3 regions of the Paenibacillus sp. AN1007 genome follow, and region 3 is predicted to be linked to each of the others. Evidence: riboswitches for the same ligand, from Rfam matches in the RefSeq annotation. Region 3 holds a riboswitch; each other region holds the start of a gene.
What was found. A riboswitch is a leader RNA that binds a small molecule or an ion and turns the genes downstream of it on or off. The one in region 3 is predicted to bind cyclic di-AMP.

Region 1 (7,831 bases), 3.0 Mb from region 3:
GACAGCAGCATGCTGAACGCACAGAGGAAGGAGGGAACTAGATGGTTATTCAAGTCCAAAAAAGCTACAGTGAGCAGTCCGAGCATAGTGGCAAACTGTATTTGGTCGGGACTCCGATCGGAAACCTGGAGGATATGACTTTCCGGGCTATCAAGACATTACAGAGCTGTGATATCATCGCTGCTGAGGATACACGTCAGACGCGTAAACTGCTCACCCATTTTGAAATTACACCTTCCATGCTGTTTAGTTATCACGAGCACAATAAGGGTGCAAGTGGCCCTGAATTGATACGCTATATAATAGAAGGAAAAAATTTGGCTCTGGTTAGTGATGCTGGTCTGCCGGCCATTTCAGACCCTGGTTCTGATCTGGTACAGCTTGCGATTGAAGCAGGAATTACCGTCATTCCCATTCCGGGTCCCAATGCAGCGTTGTCCGCTCTAATCGTATCCGGATTACCGACGGAACGTTTTACCTTTGGGGGATTTCTGCCGCGTGAGAAAAAGGATATGCGTAAGGTACTGGAATCTTTTAATGAGTCCAACGGTACACTGCTTTTCTATGAGTCTCCTCACCGTATCCGCAAAACATTAACATATCTGGAGGAAATCCTGGGCGAGCGCTCGATTGTACTCGCTCGTGAGCTGACCAAACGGCATGAAGAGTTTGTCAGAGGCAGTCTGCAGGAATGCATTGAATGGCTGGAGGAGCATCCACCTCTGGGTGAATATTGTCTGTTGGTTGAAGGGATTAGAGAAGAGGAACGTAAAGCTGAACGGGAAGCTTGGTGGCAGGTTATGTCACTGGAGAAACATGTGGAACACTACGAAAATGAAGGGAACAGCCGTAAGGATGCGATGAAAAAAACAGCAGCTGATCGGGGTCTGACCAAACGCGATGTCTATAATGCTTTAATTGAGTAATTTATGAAGTCTGAATCTGAAGAGAGCCCTGAAATGGTTAGAAATAATGAGCAGGAGCTTAAAAGAAACCTTAATATAACCTTAAAATGTAAAAAGGGCAGCACGTAGAAATGTGAAAAATGTGTGTCTGCTCTTTGAAGAGATAAAAAAACACCTTCCAGCGGTGATTTTCACCGGGAAGGTTATTAAGGAATATAGAAAGGTTAGAATTAACAATTTGAATAATTCCAGTATGCCTGTTTCTTCTTATTTTGCGACAGGTGCAGGGATTTCGGAAATACATTCGTTACAAACGATTTTGCCTTTGAAGTACGTAACGTTCTCTGCATTACCGCAGAAGATACAAGCTGGCTCATATTTTTTGAGCATGATGCGCTCACCGTCAACATAGATCTCCAAAGCATCTTTTTCACCAATACCGAGTGTACGGCGCAATTCGATTGGAATAACTACCCGTCCCAGTTCATCCACTTTTCTTACAATACCTGTTGATTTCATCATTATAATCAGTGCTCCTCTCAGCTAACTATCATTGTCATTATTCGACATTATTTTATGTTTTATGATACTCATCATACCAACGATTCCCAAAACAGTCAACCTTAAAATTAGCTTAAAATTAAGGGTATTTTTCTTAAGTTTGCTGGTGGTAAGGGGTTAAGAGCGTAAATTCATATTTGAACATGCATGTCAGCTTTGTCGATTTGGAAAACGACAAAAGTTCTTTATTCGACAAAATTCGTCAAAGTGTGTCGAATCTTTGATGAAAAATGAAGCCAAACGCGATAATATTTAGGTTAAGATAATTTTTTAAAAGGAGTGAAATGAAATGGAACATCGTCTGACAGAAGAAAAAGTGTTTAAAGATCCGGTACATAATTACATTCATGTGCAAGAACCGATTATTTGGCAGTTGATCAATACACCTGAATTTCAACGGCTGCGCCGCATTCGTCAATTAGGAACATCCTATCTTACTTTTCATGGGGCAGAACACAGTCGCTTCTCCCACTCCTTAGGTGTATACGAAATTACTCGCAAAATCATCTCACAGTTTGAACGAAGTCATTATTCAGACTGGCCAAAGGAAGAAAAACTGGTGGCCTTGTGTGCTGCCCTGCTTCATGATCTTGGACATGGACCGTTCTCTCATTCCATTGAAGAAGCTTTTGATATGAATCATGAAGACTGGACGTGCCGCATTATCAAGGGGGATACCGAAGTAGGGGCGATTCTAAGACGGTACGCTCCTGATTTTGACGAGAAGGTGGCTTCAGTCATCCAGAAAACATATGATAAACCAATCGTTGTGAATCTGGTGACCAGCCCGCTTGATGCTGACCGGATGGATTACCTGCTCAGGGATGCCTACTTTACAGGCGTAAATTATGGCACAATTGATCTGGACCGTATTCTACGGATGCTGCGTCCATTTCATGGGCGAATCGTGGTTAAAGAGTCCGGCATGCATGCTGTAGAAGATTACCTGATGTCAAGGTACCAGATGTACTGGCAGATTTACTTCCATCCCGTAACGCGAAGCTCGGAAATTATATTACGGCAAATCTTCAAACGGGCAAAAGCATTAGTGGAGCAGAGCTTTCCGTTCCGCTTTATGGTAGAACCACTGCCCAAACTGTTTTATGGAGAAATTTCCGTTGATGAATATCTGCAGCTTGATGAATCATTGATTCAAACAGCCTTTATGCAGTGGCGTAAAGAGGACGATACTGTTCTGAGTGAGCTGTGCGAACGCTTTATGGATCGCAGATTGTATAAGTATGTGGAGCTCGAACAGACGGATCTGGACATGGTTGAAGAAATTAGGGAAGCTTTTGCTCATGCAGGGTTGAATCCGGAATACGATCTTGAGGTTGATTTCCCAACGGATAATCCTTACGACGTGTTTCGTCCAGATCAATCCACGGATAAGCAGATTCTTTTACTGGATAGGCAGGACAAGCTGCACGAGTTGTCAGAAGTGTCTGATATTGTACGTTCGATCAGTGGACTTCATCTGGGCAAACATCATCTGTACTATCCTCAGAACAAGGTTGATGCCATCCTTCATGAATTACCGTCCCATATACGCCCCTATTTTTTGTAATCATGAATGATGCGGCAGGTGAAACATTTTGATATCAAAAGACTTTCTAAAAGAGCTATTTTACATGATACATTAATCTGCTTTAATGGCGAGGATATGTAGATCGACATAATTTTGTAATCAAAGTGAGTAAATATACAGTTTTAAATCCGGTTTAGCTGCAAGATGTAGATTTGACTTTTTATTTTCCTTCTATATATAGTAGCTTGAGTATTAAAAGTGAAAATACAGAAATCGCGGCATGTCCCAATCAAAATTTGTGTTTCAAAAAAATAAATTCAAAATTCTAATGCATATAATCGGTATTCGATTTTCGACATGAAGGGAGAAATAAACACTATGTTATTCGACACACATACACATCTCGATGCACCACAATTCGACGAAGACCGAGAGGACATGATCCAGCGGGCTGTTGATGCAGGCATTACTCGTATGATCAACATTGGCTTTAATCGGGAGACGATTCCAACGACGATGAAACTGGCTGAAACGTATGACTTCATCTATGCAGCTGTAGGCTGGCACCCGGTGGATGCAATCACGATGCAGGAGGGTGATTTAGAATGGATTGCATCTTTGTGCAAACACGAAAAGGTGGTAGCCATTGGTGAAATCGGTCTGGACTATCACTGGGACACCTCACCTAAGGAAATACAGCACCGCGTATTACGACAACAAATTGCATTGGCACGTGAATTAAATATGCCCATTGTCATCCATAATCGGGATGCCCATGAGGATATTGTACGTATTTTGCGTGAAGAGAAAGCGAGTGAGGTTGGCGGTGTGATGCACTCCTTCTCAGGCAGCTGGGAGACGGCGAAAATGTGTCTGGAATTGGGCTTCCATCTTTCTTTTGGAGGGCCAATCACATTCAAGAATGCGAAGCAGCCTAAAGAGGTGCTGGCCAAGGTTCCGATGGATCGATTTTTTCTAGAAACAGACTCCCCTTATCTTACACCTCACCCTTATCGTGGAAAGAGAAATGAAACAGCGCATGTACGTCTGGTTGCTGAAGCCGCTGCGGAAATTAAAGGCATTTCGGTGGAGGAAATTGCTGCAATAACCACCAAAAATGCCATGGAACGATTTGGGATTCGGTAAAAAAAGGAGTAAATCAGGTGAAAAAGGAAGCTAACGAGAGGTAATTTGCTCTTTGATTCGAATTATTGAAGAATATTACAATATTTTAACCAAATATTTAGAAAAACGTACTTGATCCATGCTTTACAACATGCATCAAAACAGGATATCATCTTTTCAGTGAATTGTTGTGCGGAAAATTGGACAGATGTTCGGGGGATGAACAAAGGGACACTTTCCGATAAGACAACATTACTTTCATGAATCAATCTCGCTGAGTCTCCGTTAATGGAGAGCGGGGGAACCAATAGGGCTTAAACATCGGTGAATGCAGCCGATGCGCATCGTTCGCTGACCCAAAACAGTGGAATGTTCTGCGAAGCCGTATTTGATTTCTTCTTTGGGTCTCGGGGTGAATTCAAGGGCGTCCGCCATGAGCGGGTGACCTGAGATAGGGCGGCTCTCTTTCGCCCGAACCCGACAGCTAACCTCGCAAGCGGAAAAAGAGAGGCAACCTCGTGCATGAATTTCCGATATTCAAATCATTCGGAAGCCACGAAAGAGTCTCTTACACTCTTTCTTTGGCTTTTTTTGTTTTGAATAAAAGAAATAGAGTCATCATACGGTAAGTATTCAGGAGGATGACATCATGCTGCGAAGAGGGGTTCATGGTGCAGGACCGATCATTACCTCTGATCTGTGTTCTGTAGAAAATTTGGTATAGTCGCGTCAAAGACATCATGCATTACTTTAGACGGCGAGGCTATGAAGGAGGACGGAGAAGTGGGCAGATTCCAACCAGAAGAGACCCATGAGTCACGATCATCCAGTAAGTCTTTCGCGTTGCGGTGGAAGCATGAGAACTTGCGTCAAATGGCACTGATCGCGATATTCTCAATTGCGCTTGCAATCATGATCTTGTTAGTCGTTTACGGTCAGGCCGGGAAGCAGATTTCACTGGTTATTGACGGCAAAGCTCAAGTGGTAGAGACTCGTACAGGAATGCTTCAGGAAATGCTGGAGGAGCAGTCAATCACAGTCAGCCCTCACGACAAGGTATCCATGCCCATGAATGGGGCGATTACGGACGGAGACCGAATCGTTATTGAGCGGGCCATCCCAGTTAACATTACGGCAGACGGAGACACCAAGACTCTGTATACAACCGATTCATCGGTACAAGATGTAATTCAGCAATCAGGTATTGAAGTTGCAAAGCATGATAAAGTGTATCCAGCGCTCGGAACTACTGTAAAATCGGATATGAAGATTCGTGTAGTGCGTGTAACAAAGCGTACAGTGGACGTGAAGCATCCGATTGCCTACAAGGTTGTCAAAACAGCAGATCCTAGTTTGTTCCAAGGGGATAATCGTGTAGTAGTGAAAGGTCAGGAAGGCACACTTGTGCAGCATATCGAAAAAGTGTTTCAAGATGGAGAACTCGTCTCCAAAAAAATGGTCGGCAAAACGATTGCTTCCAATCGTGTAGACAAAGTTATTGCAGTAGGTACAAAAGCGAAGCCGGTTGAGAAAAAGCCAGAGGTTCAATTGGTATCGGCCAAAACTTCGAAAAGCAGCAAAACAGCAGTATCGAACTCGAAGAAAACATCTGCCTCGGGCAGCAAGGTGATTACGGTCTCCGGGAATTCTTTTAAATATTCTAAAGTTCTGAAAAATGTATCCATGACAGCCTACTCTGCTGAAGAGCCAGGCATTGGTACGAAGACAGCTTCCGGTACTCGTGTAACGGAAGGCCGCACTATCGCAGTTGATCCGAAAGTCATTCCAATTGGCTGGTGGGTATACATCGAGGGCCTAGGCTTCCGTCGTGCGGAAGATACCGGTGGTGCGATTAAAGGCAACAAAATTGATGTTTATTATGACAGTGTGAAGCATGCCCTGAATTTCGGACGTAAGAAAGGCAAAACGGTATATGTGATTGGACCCGTGAAGCCGGAAGCGAACTAAAATCGTTTTACTTTGAAATGGGAATGCTATAAAATAGTTGCATGAAGATTCATGCGGAATATGCGGCGGAGGAGTCTGAATTCAGTCTCCTCCGCCGTTTGGCAGAGAAGAGGATATTCCTCTTCTTTTTGCGTTAGAAAGGAAGAATTGGAACATGATAAAAGAAGTAATTGTTGTGGAGGGCCGTGACGACACGGTAGCCATTAGAAGGGCCGTTGAAGCAGACACGATCGAAACCGGAGGTTCTGCTATTAATCAGCGTATACTGAAGCGAATTGCACTTGCTCAGGAGAGACGGGGTGTCATCATCTTGACAGATCCGGACCATGCGGGTGAGCGTATTCGTAAAATCATTGCCAATAAGATTCCAGGCTGCAAACATGCGTTCATTCCAGAGGCAGATGCGACACGTAAAGGGGATATCGGCGTTGAGAATGCTTCACCGGAGGCCATACGTCATGCTCTGGCACGTGTACACACATCCTATGAAGGTGCACCAAGTCTGATTGATTGGGAAGACCTCATTGAGGCAGGACTGATTATACACCCGCAAGCTGCAGCAAGACGCATGGAGATGGGCAACCTGCTGGGGATCGGGTATTGCAACGGCAAACAGTTTCACAAACGGCTGAGTGTTTTCCAGATTACAAGAGAAGAGTTCTCCGATGCATTAGCGCAAATCGAACGTGAAGGATTGTGAGGTTATGAAAGACATGGAACAAACCGTTGAAATTGCAACACCCAAACGCACTAAGGAAATTATTCAGAGGCATGGATTCTCCTTTAAGAAGAGTCTGGGACAGAACTTCCTGATCGATCAAAATATATTGAACAAAATCGTGGGCGCTGCCGATTTGGACGAGTCCAAGGGCGCTCTGGAGATTGGTCCGGGGATTGGAGCTCTTACGGAGCGCCTCGCGCGTGCGGCTGGTCCTGTTACGGCTGTGGAAATTGACCAACGTCTGCTGCCGATCCTTGGAGAGGTCATGGAGCCGTATCCCAATGTACGCATTCATCACGGAGATGTTCTTAAGCTGGATCTGGCTGCGCTGTTTGCATCAGACTTCGCTTCGGTTGATAAAGTAAGTGTTGTTGCGAACCTTCCCTATTATGTAACGACGCCAATCATGATGAAGCTGCTGGAAGAGAAGCTGCCTGTAGACAGCATCGTGGTCATGATCCAGAAGGAAGTAGCTGAACGCATGGCGGCGGCACCAGGTTCCAAGGATTATGGAAGTCTGAGTATTGCCGTGCAGTATTACAGTATGCCGGAACTGGTCTGTGTGGTACCGCCTACCGTATTTATCCCGCAGCCTAACGTAGAGTCAGCAGTTATTAAGCTGAAGGTTCGTGACCAGCCTCCAGTGCAGATTCCGAACGAACAGCATTATTTTGAAGTCGTGCAGGCTTCGTTTGCGCAGCGGAGAAAAACAATCTCCAACAATCTTAAAGCCCGCTTCTTCTCGAAGGAGAACAGAGAGCAGGCGGATCAACTGTTGGAGCAGGCAGGTATACAGCCCTCACGGCGCGGAGAGACATTAAGTCTGCAGGAGTATGCGACCCTCAGCACGGTAATGTGGGAAGCCGGGGTTCGCGGCGGACTGTAATTTTAATGAACCAATCCGGGTCTCTGCCCATACGATGGGGTAGAGGTGATAATGGTGATGAATATCGGAGACTTGGTCGTTCGGAAGTCATACGGTGGCGATGTGACTTTTCGGGTAGAAGGACTCCAGTCAGATGC
Region 2 (7,831 bases), 3.1 Mb from region 3:
TGTTTATAGCCTCCAAGAGTTGATACAAATATTTTAACTAATAATCGGCCCATTGCAAACATATACATGCTGTAGATGCTTGTCAACGGGAGGTATTTATCGATGATTCCACGACGCGCCAAGAGCTGGCTCACCGCATCCCTGGCCCTGTGTTTGCTTGCCGGAGGGATATGGATCATGCTCGGTTACAATCGTTCCACTTCATCTGAACTGCCCATACTCGCTCCGGAATCGGGCAAGCCCCACCTTAAAGCTCCAACCCCTGCCCCCCCGGAGAGCGTGCAGTCTCCTACAGCCGAGGTGTACAGCAATCGGGTAGTGGAATACCACATGGATGTAAAGCTGACCGAGGGGAACACACTGCAGGGCACACAGGCGATCACCTGGATCCATCCGGGGAAGAAAACAGTGAACGAGCTTTATTTTCATATGTACCCTAATGCATTCTCCTCTGCAGATAGCACATTTATGAAGGAATCCGGCGGTAAGCTTCGGGGCGATGTCATGCCGGTAGATGGCTATGGCTCCATGAAGTTTGTTGATATGCAGACAGAGGACGGGCTTTCTCTGCTGCACCGGATGCAGTATGTACAGCCGGATGACGGGAACATCAAAGATAAAACACTGATTAAAGTGCGGCTGCCGAAACCCGTAAAAGGCGGGGAAAGCATTACAATCCGCACAATGTTCGAAGTGGAGCTGCCGAAAATTTTCGCCCGGATGGGCAAAACCAATGATTTTGTTATGGCAGGTCAGTGGTTCCCTAAACTCAGCGCCTACGAACCTGCAGGAAGAAGAGGCCGTACAGCAGAAGGCTGGAACCTGCATCAGTATCATGGCAATTCCGAGTTCTATTCCGACTTTGGCATCTATAGTGTTCGTATTCGGGTACCCGAAACATACAAAGTAGCCGCAACCGGATTCCCAACCCAACAGGCTGTTCTGAAAAATGGGGAGAAGGTGTACCAGTTCTATGCCGATGATGTACATGATTTCGCTTGGGCAGCCTCACCTGATTTTGTATATGCAGAGGAGCCCTTCTCAGCTCCTAACGTGCCGGGTGTGCGCATCAAGCTTTATCTCGACCCGGCACACCAGGATCTGAAGGAACGTTATCTCTTTGCCGCCAAAGCCGCATTATCCAATTACAGCAAGTGGTTCGGACCTTATCCATATGCCACCTTATCTATTGTAGTCCCGCCTAAAGCGGCAAATGGCGCTGGGGGAATGGAGTATCCAACCTTAATTACGGCCTTCGGAGCCGATGATACAACCCCAGGTTACGATCTGGAGCGAACGGTGGTGCATGAAATCGGGCATCAATACTTCTACGGCATGGTTGCGAGCAATGAATTTGAGGAGGCCTGGCTGGATGAGGGATTCACCTCATACGCAGAAGACAAACTGATGGAACAGGAATACGGGCTAATCCCGAACCTGCCTGTACAATCCGGGCTGATCACATCTCCCGCTCCATTAACACAGCCCTCCTGGAAGTTTGACTCACAGCAGCAGTATGCATCCAACGTATATACCCGGGGGAAGCTCGTACTGCTTGGCATCGAGCAGCAGGTCGGAGCCAAACAAATGGAACGCATCCTTTCAACCTATGTTAAGAAATATCGCTTCAAACATCCGGCAACGGCCGATTTTCAAAAGGTAGTCGAACAAGTTACCCGGGCCTCTTGGGCTGATTACTTTGACCAATACGTTTACAACGACGGCATGGCTGACTTTGCCGTGGAGAGGATCAAGGTTATTCCTGCGGAAAAGGATGGGGAAACCTTGTACGAATCCTCAATTACAGTTGTCAAAAAAGGAAGTGACTTTCCGAAGGTTCCTGTTCGGATCGCTTTTGAGGATGGACATACCGTAACCAAGCAATGGGACGGCAAGGAGGATCGCATTACCTATAAACTCACGTATACCTCTCCCGTCTCCTGGGCGATGACCGATCCCTTATATGACATCGTGCTGGAGAACCGCCATATGAACAATTTCCTGAGAACTAAACTGGACGAGCAAGTCCAGTCCCGCTGGAATATGAGTGCTGCGAAACTAATTGAAGCTGTATTCGGAGGTCTGTCATGGTGAGGTGGAGACGGTGAAAGCAAAAATTCGCGAAGGCTGGTTTCTCGTCCGTCAGCATATGTTCATTGCTGCAATTTTATTTCTCTATCAGCTTGTATGGGGCTATTTTATCTACCGGTTGGTTCAGTCGGCAGTTGTTCCTCTCCTGCTTCGTTATCCGACCGAGGATGCTGGAGAGCTGAGCACGCTTTTGTTCAAAATGGAGAGCCAGCTGCGTCTGTCCGGCCCTGAGGTCCAGCGCTATCTCTGGATTCTGGGAGGGATGCTGCTGCTTCGCCTGCTGGTCAGCCCTCTTATTCAGGCAGGCCTGCTCTATTCCCTGCAGCATTTCAATGCCGCAGAAGAACGTATTCCGTTCATTCGCGGCATCCAGAAATTGTGGAAATCGATGTTGCTGCTGCACCTCATTCGCACAATACTTATGCTGCTTCCCGCTTACTGGCTCATACCTAAACTGTATTCAATCTTCATGGACAGTTTCCATTCTATTCATCTACTGCTGCCCGGCATCCCATATGCTGCAGGATGGATCATCTACGGATGGATTGTGCACCATATGATGCTCTATATGCAGTTCGGTATCTCTGCTCCGGGAGAAGAAGGAAGTCTTCACGGAATGCTCAAAGGGCTCTGGATTGCTTTAACCCGCATCTTCACAGTCATTGGCATCATCCTGATACTCGGAATGGTGCACTTATTCATCTTTGGTGTATTCACATCTGCCTCATGGTTCTTGACCGGACTTACCGGACTGATTCTACAGCAGACATATCCGCTTGCCAGAAGCCTGCTCAGCATGTGGAAAGTATGTGCCCATTTCCGCTTATGGCAGTCCACATCGTCCCCTAATACTGACTAGATCATTTAAAAATTGTTACCATCTCATGTTAAACAATTCATCCATTGTGATGTGTAAATACGCAAACCTCGACCTTCCCCCGTCAAAGGTCGAGGTTTTTTTTGCTAATTTTACTGCTAAACGTTGCCAAAGCACCACTCCTCTGGTACAATAATCGCAGTGAGTTTTTAGTAACAACTTTGTAATCTTTAAATCCTTATTTGTAACAACTTTAAATCTAAACTTTAAAATTAAATTTTCTTTTCGTTTTTTTACAGGTGCACAACTAGCAGAGCCAAATTCCTTGCACCTGGGAAGCGGGGGAACCAGTTATGGGTGAATTGATCTTGATACAGAGGGATCATAGGGGACCTTCAACCGAATCCTTAAGCTAACCTCGCAGGCATTGGAAGGGGTATATCACTTGTTTAAGAAGAAATTGACCGCAGCAGTACTTAGCCTCACATTTGCATTATCACTTGGTGCAGGCAGCGCATTTGCAGATTCTAAGATGGATAAAGTCATCGATTCAGCAATGGGAACTACATACAAAAGCGGAGGCACAACGCTTGACGGTTTTGACTGCTCCGGTTTCACACGGTATGTATTCGACAAACTAGGTATTGATTTGGCTCGCCAATCCAGCTCTCAATATGACATGGGTGATTCCGTATCCCGCATGGAGATGAGACCTGGCGATCTGGTATTCTTCAACACAACAGGTAAGGGCGTATCTCATGTAGGTATTTTCGTAGGAGATGGCAAGTTTGCGCACTCTTCTTCTTCCAAAGGTGTAACCATCAGCTCTCTTAGCGAGAACTACTGGGCTAACCGCTACATTGGCGCTAAACGGATTATGAGCACGGACACTTATGAGTCACTGGCCCTTGAGTAGGGACAAGCTGTAATCAACATGATGTTGGAACCATTAACTATACTGTAACGAAGTAGAAGCATAAACAGAACCGCCCGGTACATTCTCCGCAGGAATGTATCCGGCGGTTTTTTTGTACTTCTATCCCCCTGCAGCTGCTGCTCACATCCATCATTACATGTATGCGAACCATCAGGGTTCATTTTACTTCGTTTGTCCGTGCCCTTATGATGTTTTTACCCATCCCGTTATAATATAAACGGAATGAGCCGGACTTTTGTTTCATTTTTTTTCTGAAAATTGAAAACTTGCCAAATGAACAGCTCTTTTGTAGAGTGAACAAAGAACGGGTAACGGAAGAGAGGAGCACACACTGTTATATGAAGAATGAAGCCCCTTTGACGTTTCGTGTTGTACCGATGCAGGAAGAACACGCAGCACTTATATGCAGCTGGCAGTATGATCCGCCATACAATATTTACAGCTGGCTGCCTTGGGATCAGATGAAAGCACTGGAAGTCGAATTTGGAGATGCACGGCTGCGTCATGAGCAGTATGCGATTATCCTGGATCAACAGGATCAGGTCTATGGGTTTGCTCAATATTTTCCGCTTCAGGGTGTGACACGGATTGGCCTCGGAATGCGTCCGGAGAAGTGCGGTCAAGGACAGGGAAAAGCCTTTGTTACAGCTATCGTTCAAGAAGCCATTCGCCGTAATCCTTCTAACGAGATCGATCTTGAAGTACTTACCTGGAACAATCGCGCCATTCAGGTATATCTGAAATGCGGATTTGTCATCCAGGATACATATGAACGTCAAACCCCGACCGGCCTGATGCCCTTCCACTGCATGGTCTACGAGGGTCCGAGAGAGTAAATTGCAGATAAAATGGTCTCATTTTGTCTCTCTTTTGTGATTAGTTCAAAAAATTACCACAAAATGCTATGATGTAACGACAGCTTCCGTTATAATGATAGGGATAGTTTGGGTTAGATGATCTTTCATTCTGGAGGGGACACAAGGGATGCACAAATGGATCATGAGCGGGGTATTTTTTGCAGCATGTGCTTTAGCTATTGTTTTAATGTTTACGCTTCCAGGTAAAGAGGAAGCGGCTCAAGAAGCCAAACCGTCCATGCCTGAAGTAGCTATGGATGCCGGACAGGCTGAGACGCTGGTGAAAGCGAACTGCATCTCTTGTCACGGTGATCAGCTTCAAGGTGGGGTAGGTCCTGCACTTGCCAACATCGGTAGCAAGGATGATGTGGAGAAAATCTACTCTACCATTGTCAAAGGTAAAGGCGGCATGCCTTCTTTCAAAGGCAGACTGCAGGATGAGGAAATTGCTCACATCGCTATGTGGTTGGCAGAGAAAAAGTAAGCATTGCCGTTAAGACACGAAGACATCAAAGAGGCTCTCGTTCTCCCGGCCGGGAGGCAAGAGCCTCTTTTGCTGTTCGTTACCAGTATATCCTGAGATTATTCTGTTCTCATTTTTTCAAAGGCTTCGTTGTACTGCTCTGCTTCTTTAATGTCTACTGACGTAATGCCGCCCTCATCCCAAGATGTAAGACGCAGCGTAACCGTTGTATAATCAATAGTAATAAAAGGGTGATGATTGAATGCCTCCGAAATCGCTGCGACTTCGTCTACAAAGGCAATCCCTTTCATATAGTTAGAAAACACAAATTTGCGGACAATCCACCGTCCCTCTTCCAGTTCCCAGCCCTCAAGCCTTCCCAGATGAGCTTCGACTTCCTCTTGCGTAAAAACCATGCGTTATCTTCCTCCCCATATGATGAGACATCGCGGATCTTCATCCACATGACCATCGACACCTTTGCATGCTGCCCACACAGCCTTAAAGGCAGGCCACCGCCCTGCGGAAGCCTTTTTTCATGAGTATCATCTTACCACGTCAAAGCGCCAAAATCCATAGAATAGACAGCCAAAGCATTGAAGCATAAGGTATTGTCAACGATTCATATTTTTTAAATTAAGGGTACAAACGTCAACTCTTCTTCTCCAATTAAAATATGAATTCGGTGCTGTTCCTTATCATGGATAACAACCCCACTGCCAACCGGAATTACGGATTCCTCCCCAAGCGCATAGAACAAGTCTTCTGCAAGCGCCTCGTCTACCTCAAGCTGTTCCGGTTCTCCCAATCTGCTCCACTCTTCCTCATCCATTTCGAAGAAAACATAGCGATCCGGGATACGTCCGATCGCCGCTGTTAAATCTGTCAATATTCCTTCATAATCACGTCCATGCTTTACGCCCATTGACTTTTCACTCCTACTCACCCCATAAAGGGCGGATTTGATCTTATTATACCTGAAAATAACCCTTAAAAAAAAAGGCCCTCTGGTCGATAAATACTATACATGACCGTTTCAGTCGTTCCGGTGCCCTTGAGGGCTGCCGAACATGCAGCGGATTGCGGCGAAGCGTTCGTCCGGAAGCCCGAATTCAGCCGCTTGAAAGGATTCAATTTTATCTCATGGATGAGGTGTATGATGGAAATTTCAACGATTATTGGACTAGTTTTGGGATTGGTCTCCCTTGTACTCGGTATGTTCCTGAAGGGTGCGCCCCTAATCAACCTGGTTAATAACCCGGCAGCATACGTTATTATCTTTGTTGGTACAGCAGGGACGATTTTTATGGCGTTTCCGATGTCTGAAGTTAAAAAGATTCCGAAACTATTCGGTATCCTTTTCAAAAAGCAGCAGCTGATTGACCGCGTTTCTCTGATTGGCACATTTATGGACTGGGCTTCCACTACCCGTCGTGAAGGTTTGCTCGCACTGGAATCCAAAGTAGAAGAGATCGATGATCAATTTCTTCGTGGTGGCATGCGTATGATTATTGACGGTAATGACCAAGAGTTCGTCAGTGATGTACTGATGGAAGATATTCATGCAACCGAAGAACGACATCGAGGCGGCGCGTTGATCTTCGCTCAGGCGGGGATGTATGCACCAACACTCGGAGTTCTCGGGGCCGTAGTTGGTCTCATCGCGGCACTAGCCGACCTCAGTGACATGGAGAAGCTCTCTCATGCCATTGCGGCTGCATTTATCGCTACACTTCTCGGTATCTTTAGTGGTTACGTGTTATGGCACCCGATGTCTAACAAGCTGAAGCGGATGTCCAAGAAAGAGATGGAGATCAAGCTGATGATGGTTGAAGGATTGTTGTCGATCCAATCAGGTGTATCCACCATTGCCATCAACCAAAAGTTATCTGTATTCCTGACACCTTCCGAACGCAAACAACTGGAAGAGAAGGAGGGATCATCAGGTGAAAAAGGGTAAAAAACATGAACCGCATGAAGAACATATAGACGAAAGCTGGCTGCTTCCGTATTCTGATTTAATGACCTTGCTGCTCGCTTTGTTTATCACCCTGTTCTCCATGAGCTCACTCGATGCAGCCAAATTTGAGCAGATGGCTTCAGCACTAAGCAGCGCACTTAACGGAGGTACCGGTATTCTGGATCATACATCAATGAACCCGACGGACTCCAGCACTGATCTTGGCAAGAACAAGGAAATTCCGAAGGAAATTACGAAGAAAACACCAGCACAGATTACAGATGCCCAGATGGCTCAGAAGGAACAGGAGAATCTGGAGAAACTGAAGAAACAGCTCGACAAGTATATTGCTCAAAATGGACTTTCAGACCAACTGAATACGAAGCTCAATCAGTCTGAACTCAAAATCACTATTAGTGATAAAGCCCTGTTCTCCTCCGGACGAGCAGATGTGAAGCCTGAGTCGCGTTCACTCGCTAAAGCGATCTCCAGCATGCTGCAGGAGTTTCCTGAATACGAAGTTGTGGTATCAGGTCATACAGATAATGTGCCCATTTCCAATAACCAATATAAGGATAACTGGGATTTGAGTGCAGATCGAGCACTGAATTTCCTGAAGATTCTGCTGCTGAACACCCAACTGGACCCTTCGAAATTCACACCAAGTGGATATGGAGAGTACCACCCTGTCGCCAGTAATAATACC
Region 3 (7,831 bases):
AGCGGCATTGTGAACGGTATTGATACCAAAAGCTACAATCCGGCATCGGATAACAAAATTGCTGTGAAATATAGAACCAGTCTGTCCAAGAAAACAGAAAACAAAATCGAACTGCAAAAGGAATTGGTACTGCCAGTTCGTCCAGATGCACCGCTTATGGTCATGGTAACCAGGCTTGTTGACTCCAAAGGACTGGATCTGGTGTGCCGGATTTTGGATGAGCTGCTCTATTATGATGATATTCAATTTGCTCTGCTCGGGACGGGAGATGCGGCTTATGAACATTGGTTCCGGGAAGCGGCCAATCGTTATCCGCTGAAAATGTCAGCACAGATCACGTTTAACGATGGGCTGTCCCGCCGTTTCTATGCAGGCAGTGACATTTTCCTGATGCCTTCGAAATTTGAACCCTGCGGGATCAGCCAACTGCTGGCAATGCGTTATGGAAGTGTGCCCCTCGTCAGAGAAACGGGTGGATTAAATGATACGGTACAAGCTTACAACGAGTTTACAGGGGAAGGAAATGGATTCTCATTTGCAAGTTTTAATGCACATGACATGATGAATACGATTCGTCGTGCAGAGGAGTTCTACCGCAAGCCTGAACATTGGAAGAAAATCGTCAAAAACGCAATGGGCGGAGAGTACAGCTGGGATGTATCGGCAGAGGAATATATGGATATTTATCGCCGAATTCAAGGGTGATTCAGGTTCGAGCGAGAATAATAAACGGGCTAAAGCCGCAGTGTGCACACTGCGGCTTTGCTGTTTCTTTTATTAAAACGGAGGGAGGACAGCAAACTTGTATTGGAGCACAAGCCGGTTAACCTAACTTTAAATTAACTTGTGACTGCCACCCCTTGGACAGCTTTTGAGGTTAACGAACTACTTTTTCGAACTCTTCACGGATTGCTTTCAACAGTTCAGGTTTGCTCAGAACATCGTAAGCTGTGGCGGCAAGCGCTTTGGCCCCCAAAATCATCCCGTCCAGTGCACGCTCCTGCAGCGCGAGATCACGGAATTCAATGGAATGCAGCGTATGAACTTCATCCACCACACGGATATAAGGATGAATGGACGGACATCTCAGGGAAACGTTGCCGATATCCATGGAGCCGTGGTCATTTCCGCTAACGATTTCTTCCTGCGGGATGCCAAGCTGCAGCAAATTCTGGCTGAACGCGTCAGAGAACGTCTCATTTGTAACCATTTCATCGTAAGACGTTTCATAGTTGGATGTTACCAATTTGCATCCCGTCTGGAGTGCTGCGCCTTGTGCAATCTGAATGACACGCTCAGTCAGTACGTTCAGTTCCTTGCGGCTGGCTGCGCGCACATAAAACTGTGCAGAAGCATAATCCGGGATGATGTTGGCGGCTTGACCGCCGCTGTTGATAATGCCATGAATACGAACGGTGCTCTTGACCTGCTGTCTGAACGCATTAATGCCGTTAAACGTTTGAATAACAGCATCCAGTGCGTTAATACCTTCATGCGGACTGGCTGCTGCGTGGGACGATTTGCCATGAAACTCGAATTGTACAGCATCAATCGCCAGGGAGCTGCCTGATTTTTCATAAGCATAGAATGGATGTGCCATAAGTGCGGCATCACAGTCATCGAATAATCCAGCTTCCGCCATTGGAACTTTAGCCCCGCGTGTCTCTTCTGCAGGGGTACCAAACACTTTAATTGTTCCGCCTACTTCTTCAACAACTGCTTTTAGTCCCACGGCCGCACCCAGACTCATCATGCAGATCAAGTGGTGGCCACAAGCATGGCCAATCTCTGGCAGGGCGTCATACTCACATAACAGAGCAATGGTAGGACCAGGCTTGCTTGAAGCATAGGTACCGATAAAAGCGGTGTCCAGCCCAAGAACCGGAGCTTCTACTTCGAATCCATGATAAGACAATTCTTCCTTTAGACGGGCTGATGCTAAATATTCCTCATTTCCAAGTTCAGGATGAGCGCCAATATATGATGAAATATCTTTGAAACGGGAAGCATATTGATCAATAACGTTAAATATTTGTGTTTTGTTGGGTGTCATAGGTAAACTCCTTAGGCAAAAATGAAAATAATTTATTGATTATAACATCTTTGCAGTATTTTTTCAGAAACAAGTCAGAATTCAATCTTGAAAATACATTGCATAATCATGCATTGTACTTTATAATGACTCAGTCATCAACATGACTGACGAATCAATATGTAAAAGTAATTATAGCATTGTAAGGGGAGAACAGGGTTGAAATTAATAAGTCGTTACACCGTAATGCTGTTAACATTCCTTCTTTTTCTAACGGCGGCTGCACCTGCAGCGCTGGCGAGCGGAACGGCAGACAGCAGCTCAAAAGGTAAAAAACTGGTGCTTGGAACGAGTGCCGATTTTGCACCATACGAATTCCACAAAGTCATTGACGGTAAGGATGAGATCGTCGGATTTGATATTGCGATCGCGAAAGAAATTGCGGCAGATCTCGGCGCCGAACTCGTTATTGAAGATATGGGATTTGACGGTTTGCTGCCTGCGCTGCAGAGCGGTCGCGTAGATTTGGTCATCTCAGGCATGACACCGACAGATGAGCGGAAGAAAAGTATTGATTTTTCTGAGCCGTACTACAAATCCAAACAAGTCATTATGATCCGCAATGTGGACAAAGACAAATTTCCGGACATGAAGTCTTTGGAGAATACCAAAATCGGTGTACAAAAAGGCTCCATTCAGGAATCGATTGGACAGAAAATTCCAGGCGCGAAGCTCACTTCTCTGGATAAAATCTCCGATATCGTGCTGCAGCTTCAAACGAAACGTGTCGATGCGGCGATTGTCGAGGATACGGTGGCTGCTGGTTATCTGGATGATATTATCGGTTTGGCAGCCGCAGTTCCGGATGAAGAGCAGGTTGAAGCGGCAATCGGGATTCGCAAAGGCAATACAGAGCTGCTGACCGCAGTGAATCAAACGCTGGAGCGTCTGAAAAGCGAAGATAAAATCAACCAGATGGTAACGGATGCGAGTCTCCTGATGGCGGATAAAGTGAACAAATCACAAAATATTTTTGAAGTATTCTGGCAGTATAAAAGCTTCTATGCAACAGGTGTGGGATATACGCTGCTGTTATCGGCTCTCGGTGTCCTGTTCGGGGTAATCATCGGTTTGATTATCTGCCTGTTCCGTCTTCATAATCTGGCCGTTCTGCGCTGGATTGGTACAGCTTACGTAGAAGTCATTCGAGGCACGCCAATGCTGGTTCAGCTCATGATTATCTACTATGGGGTGTCCTTGACCTTTGGCATCAACTTCTCCGCACTGCAGGCGGGGATTATGACACTCTCCATCAACAGTGGTGCGTACCTGGCCGAGATTTTCCGTGCAGGGATTCAAGGCGTGGATCGTGGTCAATTGGAGGCTGCTCGTTCACTCGGTATGGGCAGAGGTGATGCGATGCGTTATATCATTTTGCCGCAGGCTTTCAAAGCCGTACTTCCGGCAATCGGTAACGAGTTCGTGACCATCATTAAAGAGTCATCCATTATCTCCGTCATCGGTATGGTGGATATTATGTATCAGGCAAGTGTAGTTAAAAACATTACGTACCAAGGAATGAATCCATTCCTTATTGCGGCAGCGATCTACTTCGTCATGACATTCATTTTGTCCAAGCTGCTGGGTCGATTGGAAAGGAAGTTGGGTGCAAGTGATAGACGTTAGACAATTATACAAATCATATGGCAAAAATGATGTGCTGAAAGGCATCGACGTATCCATCGGTAAAGGTGAGGTCGTCGTAGTGATTGGTCCTTCGGGTTCGGGTAAAAGTACATTCCTGCGCTGTCTGAACCTTCTGGAGCAGCCGACATCGGGACAAATTAATTTTGAAGGTGTTTCAATTACCGATCCCAAGCACAATATTAATGCTACGCGAGAAAAAATGGGCATGGTATTTCAGCATTTCAATCTGTTTCCGCACAAAACGGTGCAGCAAAACATTACGATTGCGCCAATCAAGGTAAAGAAGCAATCTGCAGTTGAAGCAAACAAAATTGCCGATGATCTTCTGAAAACGGTTGGTTTGGCTGATAAAAAAGATGTATATCCTAATCAGCTGTCTGGTGGACAGAAGCAGCGGATCGCAATTGCAAGAGCCCTGGCGATGCAGCCGCATGTTATGCTGTTTGATGAGCCCACATCTGCACTGGACCCGGAGATGGTTGGAGAAGTACTGGAAGTTATGAAACGTCTTGCCGAGGGCGGCATGACCATGGTCATCGTTACCCATGAGATGGGTTTTGCGCGTGAGGTTGGTGACCGGATCCTGTTTATGGATGGCGGGGTTATCGTTGAAGAAGGTACGCCTGATGAAGTTTTCGGTGCACCGAAACATTCGCGTACACGTGATTTTCTCGCAAAAGTACTCTAAATCATCCCGCTTCCTGGAGTGGATTTATAGCAAAAGCAGCGTTAACGGCAGAGGTCCGCTAACGCTGCTTTTTTGCATTTCACATAAGAAGGAATGAAATCAGGGCTTCAAAACAAAATAAGTAACGTTTCTGTTACCCATGTAAGAGATAAACGGACTGATTAAAGGATGTGAAATTCTGGAGTTATCTTACAAATCCCGGAGGACCAAAGAAGATCGGTCGCTAATTGGTAACATTTACTACAGCTTAGGGTTACAAAATTGTGATATATTGAATGCTGCCGAAACTTCCGAAGTGGAAGTGTGGGGGATGTAACAGTGCAGACGTGTCAGTTCATAAGAACGGCGCGCCGCTAGGGGTGAATTAGGGTACATAATGCTTCAGCATGTGATTTACAGCCTATAGGGTGGATTCCTCCATCCGAATCCGACAACTAACTTCGCAGGCATAATGAGGAGGAAGACCATGTTTCACAAAAAACGTATAGCCAAGACAGCCATTGCATTACTGACATCCGTACTGTTGATTCAAACCGTTCCGGTTCACGCGGAATCGATTCATACAGCTAAAGAGGGGGATACGTTCTTCACCCTATCCAAACAGTATGGTATTGCCATGGACACATTAATTAAAGCCAATAAAGACATTTCACCGTATAACATCTATGGTGGTCTGAAAATTACAATTCCAGGTCAGGAAAATAAAGCGCAAGCAGCCCCGGTTCAGATGAAGTCAGAGGAAAAACCGGTTACAGCAGCGAGTCTGGATGTAAGCGCGGATACTAAAGTTGTCCAAGCCTGGGGTAAAACATTTGACTATAGTAAGACCTTAAACGTGAAAGCTACAGCATATTCCGCAGATGCTTCCGAGAACGGGGGCTGGGGAGCAGTTGATTATTTTGGCAACCCGCTGGAACTGGGCACGATTGCAGTAGATCCGAAGGTGATTCCTTTTGGAACCAAAGTTCTCGTGACGGGGCATACGCACCCGGGACTGCCTAAACAGGCTTTCGTTGCTACTGCTCTGGATGCAGGGAGTGCCATCAAAGGCAACCGCATCGACATTTTTATTCCGGGAAGCAAACAGTTCGTAAGTTCATTTGGTTTTCAGGATATTGAGCTTTACATTTTAAAATAAAAAGTAAAATTGACTTAACTCCCTAGATTCTTTGATGGGATTCAGAGAAAAATGATACGCTAACATATAGAGGGTGTTCTTTGGTTGTTGTCATGAATGAGTAAGATTCATGGTTACCGATAGGAACACCCTGTATTTTTATCTATACAATCAGCTTTAAGGCTGCCGGGTGTCTTATTGTTTTTCCTTAGGCAGCTGCAGCATCTCGTCCAGCGTGACCAGTTCATAACCTCGATGTCGCAATTCCTCAATGACATCTGGCAGGGCCTCCACTGTACCTTGGAGATTAGAGCCTGTACCTCCGCCTGCATGCTGCAGTACGATGGAGCCGGGTTTAACCGCTGACAGAATATTATGTTTCACTTGTTCCTTGGACAGCCCTTTCCAATCCAACGAATCCACATTCCAGTTGATAATGCTGTAGTGCTGCTTGGCGGCCCAGCGCAGCTGTTCCTCGTTAATATCTCCATAAGGTGGGCGAATCAATTTGGGTGTGTAGCCCGTCAGTCGCTGAATGATATCCCCGGTATGTAGAATCTGTCTGCGAAAAGCAGTCATCGATAACTTGCTGAATTCGGGATGGTTGTAGCTGTGATTGCCAACAATATGTCCTTCTTTCACCATACGTTTCACCAGATTTGGATGTTTTTCCGCCCGACTGCCTACCACAAAAAAGGTTGCGCGAACCTTATATTTTTTCAAGACATCCAGTACCTGCGGCGTAAACCTCGGGTCGGGTACATCATCAAAAGTCAGTGCAACCTGTTTGGTCGACGGGCCATTTGTCTTGAAAGTATCCGCATATTTCTGACGCAGTTGACCTAAAGTCAGCTGTTCTTCTCGATCATTGGCGCTGGATGCAGGTGGATCAAGCTCGGGCAGATTAGGTATGTGATTTGCTGAAGCAGCCGCGGGAGGAACCAGGTAAACCCCAAAACATATAACCATAACGAGTGCTGGCATAACGAGGCGTTTAAACATTGGACGGCCTCCTTTTTTCAGAAATTTCGTTCTTTATGGTATGCCCTTCACGAGAACCATTTATGCGAATGTGAGAAGTTTCATTGTGTAGATCAGGTTATGAAAGTCATAATTCCACCATATATCATATAAAGAGAAGGCTAGGTGGAGAGACGATGAGTACATATGATTTGAAATCCATTCGTTTAGAGGTTTTTGAGGCAGGGCAGGACAAGGTATTTCTCGTTACAGGGGGGAAAGCTCATATCGGGGCTGTAGCTACGTTCTATGTCGACCATGAACGGGTAAGCGGTACAACGGTGCATATCCCGGGACATAAAGAACAGGAATTATGTGAGCGGCTTGCCCGCAAAGCGGCTCTGCAATTGAAAGTTACGGTAACCGTAATTATGGGTATCCACTTTGACAGCATTACGCGCTTGCAGATCGACGAAATTGTTCAGACGGCGGAGAGACTTGTGGATGAACATCTGAATAAAAAACAAGAATCCAATCATTAATATCATTTAATGGATGCACATCTGATATGCAGCATGATTCCGTATCATCCTCCTTATACTAAGATGCAGATCCGTTTTAATTTTTTTTCGCAAAATTGAAACGAGTTGCAGATTACTGCGTATGTATCTTTATATACAATGTAATATCCACTGGGAGGAATAACCTAATGTCCATTTTCAAAAGATTACGTGACCTTACAATGTCCAACATCAACGCTATTATCGACAAAGCCGAAGACCCGATCAAAATGACGGATCAATATATCCGTGACATGCAGGAAGATCTGGAAGATGCAGAGAAAGCCGTAGCTGCTCAGATTGCCATTGAGAAGAAGTTCAAGCAATTGTTCGAGGAACAGGAAGCGCTTGTCAAGAAACGTGAAGAGCAGGCTCACACGGCAGCTCGTGCACAGAACATGGATCTTGCCCGCCGCGCGCTGGAAGAGAAAAAGCTGCTGAAGAGAAAATGCTTGAATACAAAGCCAGCTATGACCAAAACAAAGCTTCCGCAGACAATCTTCGCGGTAAACTCGATGAGATGCGTAAGCAGTTGACTCAGATGAAGAATAAACGTGAGACATTGGTCGCTCGTTACAATGCAGCCAAAGCTCAAACGGAAATCAACAAAGCGCTGAATGGATTCAGCTCTGATACCGCAAGTGCCGGCATGAAACGTATGGAAGAGAAAATGATGCAGATGGAAGCTCAGGCTGAAGCAAGCAACGAAATGTCTTCCAAAGGCAAATCGCTGGATGAAGAGTTCGAGAAGCTTGGCAAGGATGCTG

Region 1: it holds a riboswitch for cyclic di-AMP, as region 3 does, so the genes downstream of both, ABXS70_RS26010 (ubiquitin-like domain-containing protein) here and ABXS70_RS09705 (3D domain-containing protein) in region 3, are expected to answer to the same signal.
Region 2: it holds a riboswitch for cyclic di-AMP, as region 3 does, so the genes downstream of both, ABXS70_RS25635 (C40 family peptidase) here and ABXS70_RS09705 (3D domain-containing protein) in region 3, are expected to answer to the same signal.

Annotation. Positions count from the first base shown of each region.
Region 1 is NZ_CP159992.1:5,771,011-5,778,841, reverse strand. It holds gene ABXS70_RS26035 (tRNA1(Val) (adenine(37)-N6)-methyltransferase) at 1-41, shown strand, start outside; gene rsmI (16S rRNA (cytidine(1402)-2'-O)-methyltransferase) at 42-926, shown strand; gene ABXS70_RS26025 (AbrB/MazE/SpoVT family DNA-binding domain-containing protein) at 1,173-1,427, opposite strand; gene ABXS70_RS26020 (HD domain-containing protein) at 1,756-3,033, shown strand; gene ABXS70_RS26015 (TatD family hydrolase) at 3,373-4,140, shown strand; cyclic di-AMP (ydaO/yuaA leader) riboswitch at 4,382-4,634, shown strand; gene ABXS70_RS26010 (ubiquitin-like domain-containing protein) at 4,903-6,087, shown strand; gene rnmV (ribonuclease M5) at 6,242-6,787, shown strand; gene rsmA (16S rRNA (adenine(1518)-N(6)/adenine(1519)-N(6))-dimethyltransferase RsmA) at 6,801-7,694, shown strand; gene yabG (sporulation peptidase YabG) at 7,752-7,831, shown strand, end outside.
Region 2 is NZ_CP159992.1:5,693,343-5,701,173, forward strand. It holds gene ABXS70_RS25620 (YwhD family protein) at 1-1, opposite strand, end outside; gene ABXS70_RS25625 (M1 family metallopeptidase) at 103-2,094, shown strand; gene ABXS70_RS25630 (hypothetical protein) at 2,105-2,950, shown strand; cyclic di-AMP (ydaO/yuaA leader) riboswitch at 3,213-3,350, shown strand; gene ABXS70_RS25635 (C40 family peptidase) at 3,369-3,824, shown strand; gene ABXS70_RS25640 (GNAT family protein) at 4,184-4,681, shown strand; gene ABXS70_RS25645 (cytochrome c) at 4,830-5,186, shown strand; gene ABXS70_RS25650 (4a-hydroxytetrahydrobiopterin dehydratase) at 5,285-5,581, opposite strand; gene ABXS70_RS25655 (hypothetical protein) at 5,797-6,090, opposite strand; gene motA (flagellar motor stator protein MotA) at 6,325-7,125, shown strand; gene motB (flagellar motor protein MotB) at 7,112-7,831, shown strand, end outside.
Region 3 is NZ_CP159992.1:2,125,003-2,132,833, forward strand. It holds gene glgA (glycogen synthase GlgA) at 1-705, shown strand, start outside; gene ABXS70_RS09690 (M20 family metallopeptidase) at 878-2,053, opposite strand; gene ABXS70_RS09695 (ABC transporter substrate-binding protein/permease) at 2,252-3,718, shown strand; gene ABXS70_RS09700 (amino acid ABC transporter ATP-binding protein) at 3,705-4,427, shown strand; cyclic di-AMP (ydaO/yuaA leader) riboswitch at 4,697-4,891, shown strand; gene ABXS70_RS09705 (3D domain-containing protein) at 4,894-5,565, shown strand; gene ABXS70_RS09710 (polysaccharide deacetylase family protein) at 5,740-6,546, opposite strand; gene ABXS70_RS09715 (hypothetical protein) at 6,702-7,046, shown strand; partial or broken gene ABXS70_RS09720 (PspA/IM30 family protein) at 7,214-7,831, shown strand, end outside.